One region of the Leminorella grimontii genome, then DNA from elsewhere that is predicted to be linked to it. Evidence: predicted binding sites of a transcription regulator. Region 1 holds the regulator's gene; each other region holds the start of a gene.
What was found. Region 1 encodes Fur, which represses iron uptake genes when iron is present. Its sites were predicted from a motif close to ATAATAATGAGAACNACTATCAA; they were not measured.
Positions count from the first base shown of each region.

Region 2: a site for Fur is predicted at 1,507-1,529, ahead of V8L73_RS05475 (Nramp family divalent metal transporter). Genes of this name have one in related genera too.
Region 3: a site for Fur is predicted at 1,933-1,955, ahead of sodA (superoxide dismutase [Mn]). Genes of this name have one in related genera too.

Region 1 is NZ_CP146357.1:2,558,644-2,562,847, reverse strand. It holds gene glnS (glutamine--tRNA ligase) at 1-1,167, shown strand, start outside; gene fur (ferric iron uptake transcriptional regulator) at 1,290-1,739, opposite strand; gene V8L73_RS11915 (CobW family GTP-binding protein) at 1,962-3,011, opposite strand; gene V8L73_RS11910 (YbdD/YjiX family protein) at 3,142-3,336, opposite strand; gene cstA (pyruvate/proton symporter CstA) at 3,422-4,204, opposite strand, start outside.
Region 2 is NZ_CP146357.1:1,144,887-1,149,090, forward strand. It holds gene V8L73_RS05470 (isoaspartyl peptidase/L-asparaginase family protein) at 1-840, opposite strand, end outside; gene V8L73_RS05475 (Nramp family divalent metal transporter) at 1,563-2,798, shown strand; gene V8L73_RS05480 (NADP-dependent oxidoreductase) at 2,852-3,886, opposite strand; gene chaA (sodium-potassium/proton antiporter ChaA) at 4,060-4,204, opposite strand, start outside.
Region 3 is NZ_CP146357.1:4,081,171-4,085,374, reverse strand. It holds gene yiiM (6-hydroxyaminopurine reductase) at 1-475, opposite strand, end outside; gene V8L73_RS18635 (zinc ribbon domain-containing protein YjdM) at 585-923, opposite strand; gene sodA (superoxide dismutase [Mn]) at 1,213-1,839, opposite strand; gene fdhE (formate dehydrogenase accessory protein FdhE) at 2,073-2,984, shown strand; gene fdhD (formate dehydrogenase accessory sulfurtransferase FdhD) at 3,041-3,829, opposite strand.

The sequences.
Region 1 (4,204 bases):
GGCGCCGCCTGCCTGCGCGCGAAAATCGATATGGCCTCATCGTTTATCGTTATGCGTGACCCGGTGCTTTACCGCATCAAGTTTGCTGAACACCACCAGACCGGCAATAAGTGGTGCATCTACCCGATGTACGACTTTACCCACTGCATTTCCGATGCGCTGGAAGGGATCACCCACTCGCTGTGTACGCTGGAGTTTCAGGACAACCGCCGCCTGTATGACTGGGTGCTGGATAATATCACCATTCCCTGTCACCCGCGCCAGTACGAGTTTTCTCGCCTGAATCTGGAATACGCCATCATGTCCAAGCGCAAGCTGAACCTGTTGGTGACGGAGAAGGTCGTAGAAGGGTGGGACGATCCGCGCATGCCGACGATTTCCGGCCTGCGTCGCCGCGGCTATACCGCCGCTTCTATCCGCGAATTCTGTCGCCGCATCGGCGTAACCAAGCAGGATAACAACGTAGAAATGGTAGCGTTGGAAACCTGTATCCGCGATGACCTGAACGAAAACGCGCCGCGTGCGATGGCCGTGCTCGATCCGGTGAAGGTCGTTATTGAAACGCTGCCGCAGGGACATCAAGAGAACCTGACCGTCGGCGTTCATCCGAACCGCCCGGAAATGGGCTCCCGCACCGTGCCGTTTAGCAATGAAGTCTATATCGATCGCGCAGACTTCCGCGAAGAGGCTAACAAGCAGTATAAACGCCTGGTGCTGGGCAAAGAGGTTCGCTTAAGACATGCATACGTGATTAAGGCCGAGCGCGTCGAGAAGGATGCAGAAGGTAATATCACCACGATTTACTGCAGCCACGACGCAGCGACGCTGGGCAAAGATCCTGCGGACGGACGTAAGGTTAAAGGCGTCATCCACTGGGTTTCTGCGGCGCACGCGCTGCCGGCGGAATTCCGCCTTTACGATCGCCTGTTTAGCGTGGCGAACCCGGGCGCAGCGGACGACTTCCTGTCGACTATTAACCCTGAGTCGCTGAAAGTGGTTCACGGATTTGTGGAGCCCTCTCTGAAGTCGGCGAAGCCGGAGTTTGCCTATCAGTTTGAGCGTGAAGGGTACTTCTGTGCCGACAGGCGTCATTCAACGGCCGATGCGCTGGTTTTCAACAAAACCGTCGGGCTGAGAGATACCTGGGGCGCTTCGAACGCGGCCTGATCTCCTAAGAAAGGCAAAATACCCGCGGTTAACGCGGGTATTTTTTTACCTAAAAAAGATTTTTTACGGGCAGAAACAACAACGCCGGCTAATGCCGGCGTTGTTTTTAGAAAGAACAGCTATCAATTCTTTGCATCATGGGCGCTTTCGTCTTTACGACAGTCGCCGGAGCTGCACTTACCGTAAAGGTAAAGGCTGTGGTTAGTCAGCTTAATGCTGTATTTATCAGCGATTTCGCGCTGGCGCTGCTCGATAAATTCGTCGCTGAATTCGATAACTTTGCCGCAGTCCAAGCAAATCAGGTGATCGTGATGGTGCTTTTGCGTCAGTTCAAAAACGGATTTTCCGCCTTCAAAGCTGTGGCGAGTCACGATACCGGCGTCGTCAAACTGGTTCAATACGCGATAAACCGTCGCTAAACCAATTTCTTCGCCCATATCGATGAGTCTCTTATAGAGATCTTCAGCGCTGACGTGATGATTCTCCGGTTCCTGAAGAATTTCCAGGATCTTAAGGCGAGGAAGCGTCACTTTTAGTCCAGCTTTCTTCAGTGCGGTATTGTTGTCAGTCATGCGAGGTGTCCTAAATTCGGGCGCCGTGATACAGCCAGCGGGTACTTAACAAAAGTATAATGTATCATTATAGAGCCTGAGATGCGAAATGAAAACCTAATGAAAGCGCTGGAAAAACCGATAGTATCAATAGGTTTTACAAATAACTTTTCACCAGATCGCATATTCAACAGTTAAACTGCGTATCGCAATTTTTCATAATACGGCGCTTATGCTGCGAGCCTACCGAGGATAAGCTTCGCTTTGACTCACGCAGGACATAAACTCCCGCTCAAGAGAGTCAATGGGCAAGCTGCGCCCGATGATGACCAGCATGGTCTTACGTGCTTCATCCGCTCGCCATTCGCTGCCGTAGTCAAATCCTACGACGCGGTGTATGCCTTGAACGATAAGCCTACGGGGTTCTCCCGCAACGGCCAGAATGCCCTTATAGCGTAGCATATCGTTGCCGTATTTCTCGATAGCGCCTTCCATAAATGCGCCGATGCGCTTGATATCCACATCGCCAGCTTCAAAAACGTGCGACGTGATGTCGTCATTCCACGAGCGGGAGGCGTCAGACTGCTCCAGAGGACGGAATCGCAGCGGTGTAGCGCTGTTTTTCAATGAAGGCGTGAAGGTAGCGTTCAGGGTAAAACCTTCGTCCAGATTAAACGCCTCAATGCCTATCCACGCCTCTTTTTCCAACCTGCCGCTGCGGGCCTCGCAGACGACGGCTCTGGCGTTGATCGCACGCAGGCGTTCAAGCAACAGGCGTTTGGTCTCTTCATCTATGCGATCGAGCTTGGTTAAAATCAGCCGGTCGGCAAAACCGACTTGAGAAACGGCGACCCGGTGTTCACTAAGCTGCTTTTGCGCATGTTCTGCATCAACCAGAGTAATGACGGCATCGAGCATCAGGCGCTCTCTGAGAACGTCGTCAACGAAAAAGGTTTGTATTATCGGGGCAGGGTCTGCCAGGCCGGTTGTCTCCAGCAGGAGCCGCTCAAAAGAGAGCTTTCCTTCATCTCTCTGGGTCAGCAGGTTTTTTAACGCTTCCGTCAGCTCTCCGCGCACGCTGCAGCACACGCAACCGTTGGTTAATTCAATCACCTCAACGTCACCGCGTCGTTCCAGCAGGCCACCGTCGATGCCGACGGCGCCAAACTCGTTTTCTACAATAGCGATCTTTTCGTTGGGGTAGTTTTTTAACAGATGGTTGATAAGCGTCGTTTTGCCTGAGCCTAAAAAGCCGGTCAGTATCGTTACGGGAAGCGGGGAAAGGGCAGTCATAGCGGTAGTTCTACCTCCGAGTAATAGATCACGGCGGCCTGCATCAGGCCGCGTTCTTTAGCCGTTTGCGCACGTTGGCCGTTATTTTAGTATCCGGCCTTGGTCTACATAAACAGCTAAGGAACGCGTCCTAGCAGCAGCGACCGCCTCCGGCGCCATAGCGGGCTTCCTGCCGCTCGCGGAAAAACTCTTCGTAGCTCATGACCTTCTGGTCAGGATGCGTTAAGCGCATGTGCTGAACGTAGGTATCATAGTCAGGTACGCCGACCATCAGGCGGGCTGCCTGTCCCAGATAACGACCTACTTTCGCCAGATCTTCAAACATAGCGTTGCCTTTTTTAGCGCGGGTTTAAGAAAGCAGCCGCAAAACGCACTGCGGCTGCTTTTAGGCTCTTAGTTTACATCAATAGTCAGCTTTGTGTCGCTGAACTTGGCAGAGGTTCGTAGGGCACCTCGTTGGCCGTTGGTTTCGGATTGGCGTTGGCCTTAAAGGCGGTGCGCAGGCCGAACACCACGATGCTTACCGTTATCAGCATAAACAGAATGGTTAATCCGGCATCAAGCTGGTTGTTGAAAATCAGCGCGCTCATCTGATCGAGAGACTTGGCCGGCGCCAGAATCTCGCCTTTATCCAACGAGGCCTGATACTTCTTGGCCAGCGCCAGGAAGCCAACCCGCGGGTTAGCGTCAAACACCTTCTGCCAGCCGGCGGTTAGCGTACATACCAGCAGGAAGATGGTTGGAATGACGGCAACCCAAGCGTATCTCTCGCGCTTCATCTTGAACAGAACGACGGCGCAGAGCGTCAGCGCAATTGCGGCCAACATCTGGTTAGCGATGCCGAACAGCGGCCACAGCGTGTTGATGCCGCCCAGCGGATCGACGACTCCTTGATAGAGGAAGTAACCCCATGCGGCAACGCACAGCGCAGTAGCGGTGACGTTAGCGGGTAAAGAGTCGGTACGCCTCATCGCAGGGACGAACGTGCCCATCAGGTCTTGCAGCATAAAGCGGCCGGCGCGAGTGCCTGCGTCAACGGCGGTCAGGATAAACAGCGCCTCAAACAGAATGGCGAAGTGATACCAGAAGGCCATCATGGCCGGGCCGGTGATTTGGCTTAAGATGTGCGCCATGCCGACGGCCAGAGTAGGAGCGCCGCCCGCGCGGGAGACGATGGACGCTTCGCCGACGTC
Region 2 (4,204 bases), 1.4 Mb from region 1:
CAGCAGTTTTTCCATAACGACCTTATGACACGCTTCATCCAGCGTGAGCCCTGCGTATTCAATCAGTGCGGATACGTCATAGGCCGCAACGGCGCGCATGAACATTTCACCGGTACCGGTAGAAGAAACGGCGACGGTACGGTTATTGGCGTAGCAGCCTGCGCCAATGATAGGGGAATCCCCAACGCGTCCGACCTGCTTGTTGGTCATACCGCCGGTAGACGTTGCGGCCGCCAGATTGCCGTTAACGTCAAGCGCAACGGCGCCGACGGTACCGAACTTTTTGTCGGGATCGATTGGATCGCCCTGAGGAGCATGAGCGGCCTGCGAGGCGCCGTCGTGATCCAACACGACGCCCTGATCCAACAGCGCGCGCTGAAGCTGTTCGTAGCGCGCTTGGGTGAAGTAGTAGTCCTGATCGACCATTTCAATATTCTGCGTTTTGGCGAATGCCTCTGCGCCTTCGCCGATAAACATCACGTGCCTGCTGTTTTCCATCACGGCGCGCGCGGCGAGAATAGGGTTACGTACGTGGGTTACGCCCGCAACGGCCCCTGCGTTTAGCGTGGCGCCGTCCATGATGGCTGCGTCAAGCTCGTGAGTGCCCGAGTGGGTAAATACGGCGCCTTTCCCCGCGTTGAACAGCGGGTTTTCTTCCAGCAGGCGAACCGCCTCGGTAACGGCATCCAGCGCGCTGCCGCCGTTTGCTAAAATGGACTGCCCTGCGGTGACGATGTAAGTCAGCGCATTGCGAAACTCGGCTTCTTTCTCTGCCGTCATGGCCGAACGAGTGATGGCGCCAGCGCCACCGTGAATAGCGATTACAGGTATACGACTCATTTCTTTGCTGGATCCGTTAGTTTGTCTTCATTTAAGAATATTTTATTAACCAACGCAGTCGCTTTTTATCATTTAGGACAGCGCCTGTTTATATATCCTTTTGTCGTTGGAAAATCGATTATTGAGAAACACCCACGTTTCCCCTATTTTTTGACTATATGTCTTTGGCTCTTGATCGTAAAGCGAAATGTGCCGCCAATAGGGGCGTGTATGAAGAAAGGTAAAATTCGAAAGCATGAATTACATGAATAAGTTATAAGAAAATTGAGATTGATAACTTATTTTTCCCATTATGCTATATGCGTTGTCTGTTTTTCTTGCGCCTACCTTCAATTTATATTTTATATTTCATTTAATACCTAGAAATATATATTGTATTTCTAGCATTTATATAGAATAAACTGTGCGTATTTTCGTCAAAAGGTGATTTTTTATTGCCCATATAGTTTTTCCCCACATTCGCGTTGTTCAGCACCATTTTTCGTTTTACCCTGCATAAATGTTAAATTTGTTACTTTATGTTTTTATTATTGTTGCATAAATGATGTGGCTTTTTTGGCGTACGTAGTATAATCACAACAGGTTCTGCCGGTATCTCCCGATGCGTGAGGAGTGGTTTAATCGTTGATTGCTCCTCTTTGAGCGATACGTATAACCTTCTTGATATTGGTAATGAGAATCATTATCATTTAAGCATAAAGATTAACGGGAGGAGGCGCAGAATGTCTGATTCAAGTGCCATAGTACGGTCGAGCAAGATAACGAGAAAGGCCAGGCTTTCTCTGATGGGGCCTGCCTTTATCGCCGCTATCGGCTATATCGATCCCGGTAACTTTGCGACCAACATTCAGGCCGGCTCCGCGTTTGGCTACCAGCTGCTTTGGGTTGTCGTATGGGCTAACATCATGGCGATGGTCGTTCAGCTGTTTTCCGCCAAGTTGGGTATTGCAACCAATAAAAATCTGGCGGAACACATCCGCGACAGGTTTCCTCGTCCGCTGGTCTGGTTTTACTGGGTTCAAGCTGAATTAATCGCTATCGCGACCGATCTGGCCGAGTTTATCGGCGCCGCTATCGGCTTCAAGCTGCTGCTGGGCGTCAGCCTGCTTCAAGGCGCACTAATTACCGGTGCCTGTACCTTTCTGATTCTCATGCTGCAAAGTCGGGGCGATAAGCCGCTTGAGCGCGTTATCGGCGCGTTTCTACTGTTTGTCGCCTGCGCCTACATTATTGAGTTGTTCTTTTCCGCTCCGGACATGAAGGCGCTGTCAAAGGGCATGCTGCTGCCGGGATTGGCAAACAACGACGCGGTGTTTTTGGCTGCGGGCGTTTTGGGCGCGACTATTATGCCCCACGTCATTTACCTGCACTCGGCCTTGACGCAAAACTCAAAGGGAACGCGCGAGGAACGCTATAGCGCGACCAAGTGGGACGTGGCCGTCGCGATGACCATCGCTGGCTTTGTTAATCTGTCTATGATGGCGATGGCTGCCGCGGTTTTTCACTTTAGCGGCCATACGGGGATCAGTGAATTGGATCAGGCCTACGTTACGCTAGAGCCTCTGCTTGGCAAATTCGCTGCCGTGACCTTTGCGCTAAGCCTGATTGTAGCGGGGCTTTCGTCTACCGTAGTTGGAACCATGGCCGGACAGGTCGTTATGCAGGGGTTTATTCACGTACGCATTCCCCTTTGGGTTCGACGCGTAGTCACCATGCTGCCTTCTCTTATTGTGATCATGAGCGGAATGGACGCTACCCGCATTTTGATAACCAGCCAGGTATTTTTGAGCTTTGGCATTGCGCTGGCGCTGATCCCGCTGCTGATGTTGACGGGCAACCGACAGCTGATGGGGGATATGGTCAACGGCCGCTGGATGCAGAACGTGGGCAAAGCGATCGTTACGCTGGTGGTGGGGCTGAACGTTTATCTACTGATGGGCTTTTTTAGGATAGTCTAACCGGAACAAGGCGTTCCGGTTAGTTCTTGGATTATTAGCAGCTTGGCTTCTCGCTACTCGTTATTTATCTGAACAACAACCTTGCCGAAGTTTTTCCCCTCAAGCATGTCGATAAACGCCGCTGGCGCGTTTTCCAAGCCTTTTACCTTCTGCTCCTGGTATTTGATTTTCCCTTCGGATACCCACTGCTTCATCTGCTGGATAAATTCGCCGTAGCGGTGGGGGTAGTCCAGTGTGATGATAAAACCCTGCATGCGGATGCGCTTTTTCAAAATGATGCTTTCCAGCAGGTTTAATCTGTCGGGGCCGGGGGGAAGGGCAGTGGCATTGTACTGTGAGATCATGCCGCAGACGGGAATGCGCGCCCGGGCGTTCAGCAGCGGAAGTACGGCGTCGAACACTTTACCGCCGACGTTTTCATAGTAAATATCAATGCCCTCAGGACAGGCAGAGGCCAGGCGCTGCGCCAGATCGGGCTGGCGATGATCCAGGCAGGCGTCAAACCCTAGCGTTTCTACAACGTGACGGCATTTTTCTTCACCGCCTGCGATGCCAATAACCCGACAGCCTTTGAGCTTAGCGATTTGCCCTACGGTTGCGCCAACCGGGCCGCTGGCGGCGGCAACCACCAGCGTTTCATTTTCCTTAGGCTGGCCGATATCCAACAGCCCCATATAGGCCGTAAAGCCGGGCATGCCGAGAATGCCTAATGCGTAGGAGGGCTGAGGAAAGGCGTCGTCCAGCTTGAGCAGGCCTTCTCCGTTGCTGAGAAAATAGTCCTGCCAACCGGCAGCGGCGAGAACCCGCTCGCCCTCTTTAAACTCGGGATTATTAGAGCGTTCAACGATGCTTACCGTACCGGCGCAGATAACGTCACCGACTTCCAGCGGGGGAACGTAGGACGGCGAATCGCTCATGCGCCCTCTGACGTAGGGGTCTATAGACAAACATTCGGTGCGCAGAAGCAGTTCTCCCGAACCAGGCAAAGGAATAGGCTGCTGCTCTAATCGGAAGTTATCTGCGGTAGGAGCGCCGTAGGGGCGAGAAGCCAGAACGATTCGGCGATTGACGTTGGCATTTTGGGACATGTTAGAACCCTCTGTTTCAGATGAGAATTAAAAAACATGATAGTCGACAAGCTACTGCGGCGAGGGGGAAATAGACAGCTTTTTCTTGGGATGATGGTGAATGTGTGACAGTGCGGCGGTTTTGGCGAAGTGAAGAATTCCGGTCAATAGACCGACCGGAATTCAAAGGAAAATCAACCCATCATCAGTACTAACAAATAGGCGACAAACATGGCCAGATGGGCCGTTCCGTTAAGCACGTTGGTTCTGCCCGTCGCAAACGAGCTTTGGCACAGGATAAGCACGCCGGAAAGCAGCACTGCGTTGGACGTCGAGAGC
Region 3 (4,204 bases), 1.5 Mb from region 1:
GCGGCTCGTCGGCGGTCACTTTGCCTTCCGCCAGCACGCGGTAGAGCCAACCGCAGCGGCCGCTGTCCTGCATCACGCGGGCGAAGCTATCGATAGCACAGTGGTAGTTGAGCTTATAGCAGGGAGAGCGCGGTTGAGTCACCTGAATCAGCGCCTTACCCCAGCGAAAGATATCGCCGATATGGACGTTGTCTTCCGTCAGCCCCAGCGTTGAAACGTTTTCACCAAACAGCGGCGCGGCGAACTGTTCCGCCTGCTGTGGAAAGCGCGATTTCCAATAGGCATAGTGCTCGCGTGGATAGTGGCACAGCGCGCGATCGGCGCCGCCGTGATGGCGTTTTTCCGCCTGTTCGTCGCCCATGAAGCCGAGCGATGTCAGCGTCAGTTCGCCGTCAACGGCCAGCTTGGCGATGGCGCTGGGGGCGTGGTCATCGTAAGAGCGGATTTTTCCGATAAAGACGTTGGGGGAGTTCATGGTGGGCCGCCTTGGCTAAGCTAGGAAAAGTTTAGCATAGCGGCGCAGAGTGAGACGGTCTAGCCTTAAAGATAGGGCCGCCTCATGAGAGGCGGCGATATATCAGGCCTTAAACCTTCTTCACAAAGCAGGCTTTCAGCATCACGCTGGTGTTGTCGATTTTGCAGTCGATCTCGTGGTCGCCGTCGACCAGACGGATAGGCTTACTCTTGCTACCGACTTTCAGCACGGTGGAAGAGCCTTTCAGCTTCAGATCCTTAATCAGGGTCACGCAGTCGCCGTCGGCCAGCACGTTGCCGTTGCTGTCTTTTACGATGCGCTCATCGCTGTCTGCCGCTTGCTGCTCGTTGGGGTTCCACTCGTGGGCGCAGTCGGGGCAGATAAGCATCGCGCCGTCCGGATAGGTGTTTTCTGAAGCGCACAGCGGACAGGCTGGAATAGAGTTCATGATTTTTCCCTAAAAATAGCTAATCAAAAAGTAAGGCGGCATCCTAGCATAAACCGGCGATTTTATCACCCGTTTGAGGCAGAGTAGCAGGAAAACCAGGCCTTCTTGCTCATCTACTAAAAAGAGCGTATCCACTTTTCCTTGAGAAAAACGGTAAAATGCGAGGAGAAAAGCGTTATTTTTGGCGCAAAGAATAGGGAAATCAAAGAGAGAAGGGCATAAAGCCAAGTTTTTGCCAGAGCGGCGGCGAAAGGTTCGCCGCCGCATCGTGGAGACGTTACGACAAAGGTTATTTCTTCACGTCGGCGAAGCGTTTTGCCGCTTCGTCCCAGTTGACGACGTCCCAGAAGGCCTTGATGTAGTCCGGGCGGCGGTTCTGGTACTTCAGGTAGTAGGCGTGCTCCCAGACGTCCAGGCCGACGATGGGATAGCCGGAGGCGCCGGAAACGCTTTCGCCCATCAGTGGGCTGTCCTGGTTGGCGGTAGAGACGACGGCGAGCTTGCCGTCTTTATAAACCAGCCAGGCCCAGCCGGAACCGAAGCGCGTGGCGGCCGCCTGTTCGAACTTCTCTTTAAACGCGTCGACGCTGCCGAAGTCGCGCTCGATGGCTGCTTTGAGCTCAGAAGTTAACTGGGTTCCCTTCTTCAGCCCTTTCCAAAACAGGCTGTGGTTGGCGTGGCCGCCCGCGTTGTTTCGAAGCGCGGTACGCTTTTCCGCCGGGACCTTGTCCAACTGGGCAATCAGCTCTTCGGCGGAAAGGTTCTTAAGCTCGTCGGGCAGGCTCTCTAACGCGGCGTTGGCGTTGTTGACGTAGGCCTGATGGTGCTTGCTGTGGTGGATTTCCATCGTCTGCTTATCGAAGTGGGGTTCTAAGGCGTCGTAAGCATAGGGAAGCGAGGGTAAAGTGTAGCTCATTGCGTGCTCCTTAAAATGGACGTTATGCCGCCATAGACCAAAGACGAGCGGCCGGGTTTCTTTAACGCCTTCAAGTATAGCACTGTTAATCAATTGATTATCATTATCGTTTGTATGGTTAATTCCTATCGGTGGGGGAGACTTCCGCCTCGATTACGGGTAAAGTCTTTAGTTAAATAAATGTCAAAGCTCTGTTGCATTGACCGAGTAATAATGATTAAGGAAGCAAAAGCATGAGCAGTATCCGCATTGTTTCACCGGAAGAGGTGGGCAAAAACCCTACGGCGATCCCGCCGCTCCTGTTTGCCAACCTGAAGAGCCTCTATTCCCGCCGCGCTGAGCGCATGCGCCAACTGGCTAAAGACAGCCCATTGGGGAGCTATCTGGAATTTGCCGCAAGCGTAGTAGACGCCCAGGATAAGGCTCGTCACGACCATCCGTTGACGCTGGACCTGACCGACGTGCTGAAAAACGCTTCCGACAGGCCGCCGCTGGCGACCGATACTTATCCGAGAAGCGAACACTGGCAGACGCTGCTGTTGTCCATTATCGCCGAGCTGCAGCCCGATGCGCCGGAACACGTCTTGCCGGTGTTGGAATCGCTGCAAAAAATGAGTTCTCAGGAGCGGGAAGCGCTGGCGACCGCGCTTCTGGCCGGCGAATACGGCAAGGTCGGCAGCGATAAGGCGACGTTCCTGTGGGCCGCGCTTTCTTTGTATTGGGCGCAGATGGCCAGCCAAATTCCCGGCAAGGCGCGCACCGAGTACGGCGAAGGCCGCCACTTCTGCCCGGTCTGCGGCAGCGCGCCGGTAGCTAGCCTGGTGCATATCGGCGCTGAAACGGGCCTGCGCTATTTGCACTGCAGCCTGTGCGAAAGCGAATGGCACATGGTTCGGGTGAAGTGCACCAACTGCGAACAGGGCGGTAAGCTCGACTACTGGTCGCTGGACTCGGAAAAGGCGGCGGTGAAAGCGGAAAGCTGCGGCGACTGCGGCAGCTATCTGAAAATTCTGTATCAGGAGCAGGATCAGTACGTTGAGCCGGTGGCCGACGACTTGGCGTCGCTGGTACTGGATGCGAAAGTTGAAGAAGAGGGCTTCGCCCGCAGCAGCATCAACCCGTTTATGTTTCCGTCAGGGGAATAAGGCGGAAGCCATAAATTAGAAAAGGGCGCGGTGTAATCCGCGCCTTTTCTTTATCTTTACACCCCAACAATCCTCTGCGGATGGCTGTAGACCGTCGCCCGGCCCGGCTTGCTGAAGCCGACCAGCGTCAGGTTGCATTTCTCGGCGACTTCCACCGCAAGCGTAGTGGCCGCGGAAACGGCGAACAGGATTTCCACGCCGCACATCGCCGCTTTCTGAACCATTTCATAGCTTGCGCGGCTTGAAACCAACACCGCGCCGTCCTTCCAGCCGGCCTTGGCCCGCACGCCTAAAAGCTTATCCAGCGCCACGTGTCGCCCAACGTCCTCGCGCCCGCCGAGCATTTTCCCTTCCGGTGAAATCCAGCCTGCCGCATGGGTACAGCCGGTCAGCCTGCCGACCAGCTGTACGTCGTTCAGGCCGGGGAGCGCGCCGTCCAGCAGCGCCAGATCGAAGGTTTGGGTAAACGGCAGCGTCGGTATCGGGCGAAGAACCTCGCCCAGCTGCTCCACGCCGCATACGCCGCAGCCGGTGCGGCCCGCCATCGCCCTGCGGCGCTCTTTCAGGCCGGAGAATCTGCGCGTTGAGAGTTCGACGTCTACCTCAATGCCGCGACAGCCGACATTAACATCGATGCCATAAATCTCGCTTGGGGATTCGATAATCCCTTCGGCTAATGAGAAGCCGATCGCAAATTCATCCAATTCTTTCGGCGTCGCCATCATGACGACATGGGAAATCCCGTTATAGACCAGCGCCACGGGGACTTCCTGCGCAACCCAGTCCTGCTCTGGGCTTGTCAATGCGTTGTGCCGGCGAACCGTTAGAGACTCTACGCCAACGATGGGCGTTTTATCATCACTTTTATGGATTTTTTCACTGTTCACGCTATAGGCCTTCGGATGTTAGGGGCTTGATGGAAATTATTTTAAAGTTAACATTGAATGTACAAATGGTGCAAAAATGTCCAACATTAAGTTAATTTTCGTAACATTTAGGACGTGGATCAATTTTGAGACCATTTTATATTCGTATAATAAAGTTGTCTTCGACTTGATCGTTTAATCGTTTGGTTCGTTGAGGTTTAAATGGCGGGGCGATACTAAATTCGTCCAATCTGGCGAGATTTTCTACCAATTATGAGTGGTAACAAACGGCCTTTATAACGGATAGACTAGACTTATAACGGAATGTTATACGCAGTATACAGAGCAATGTAG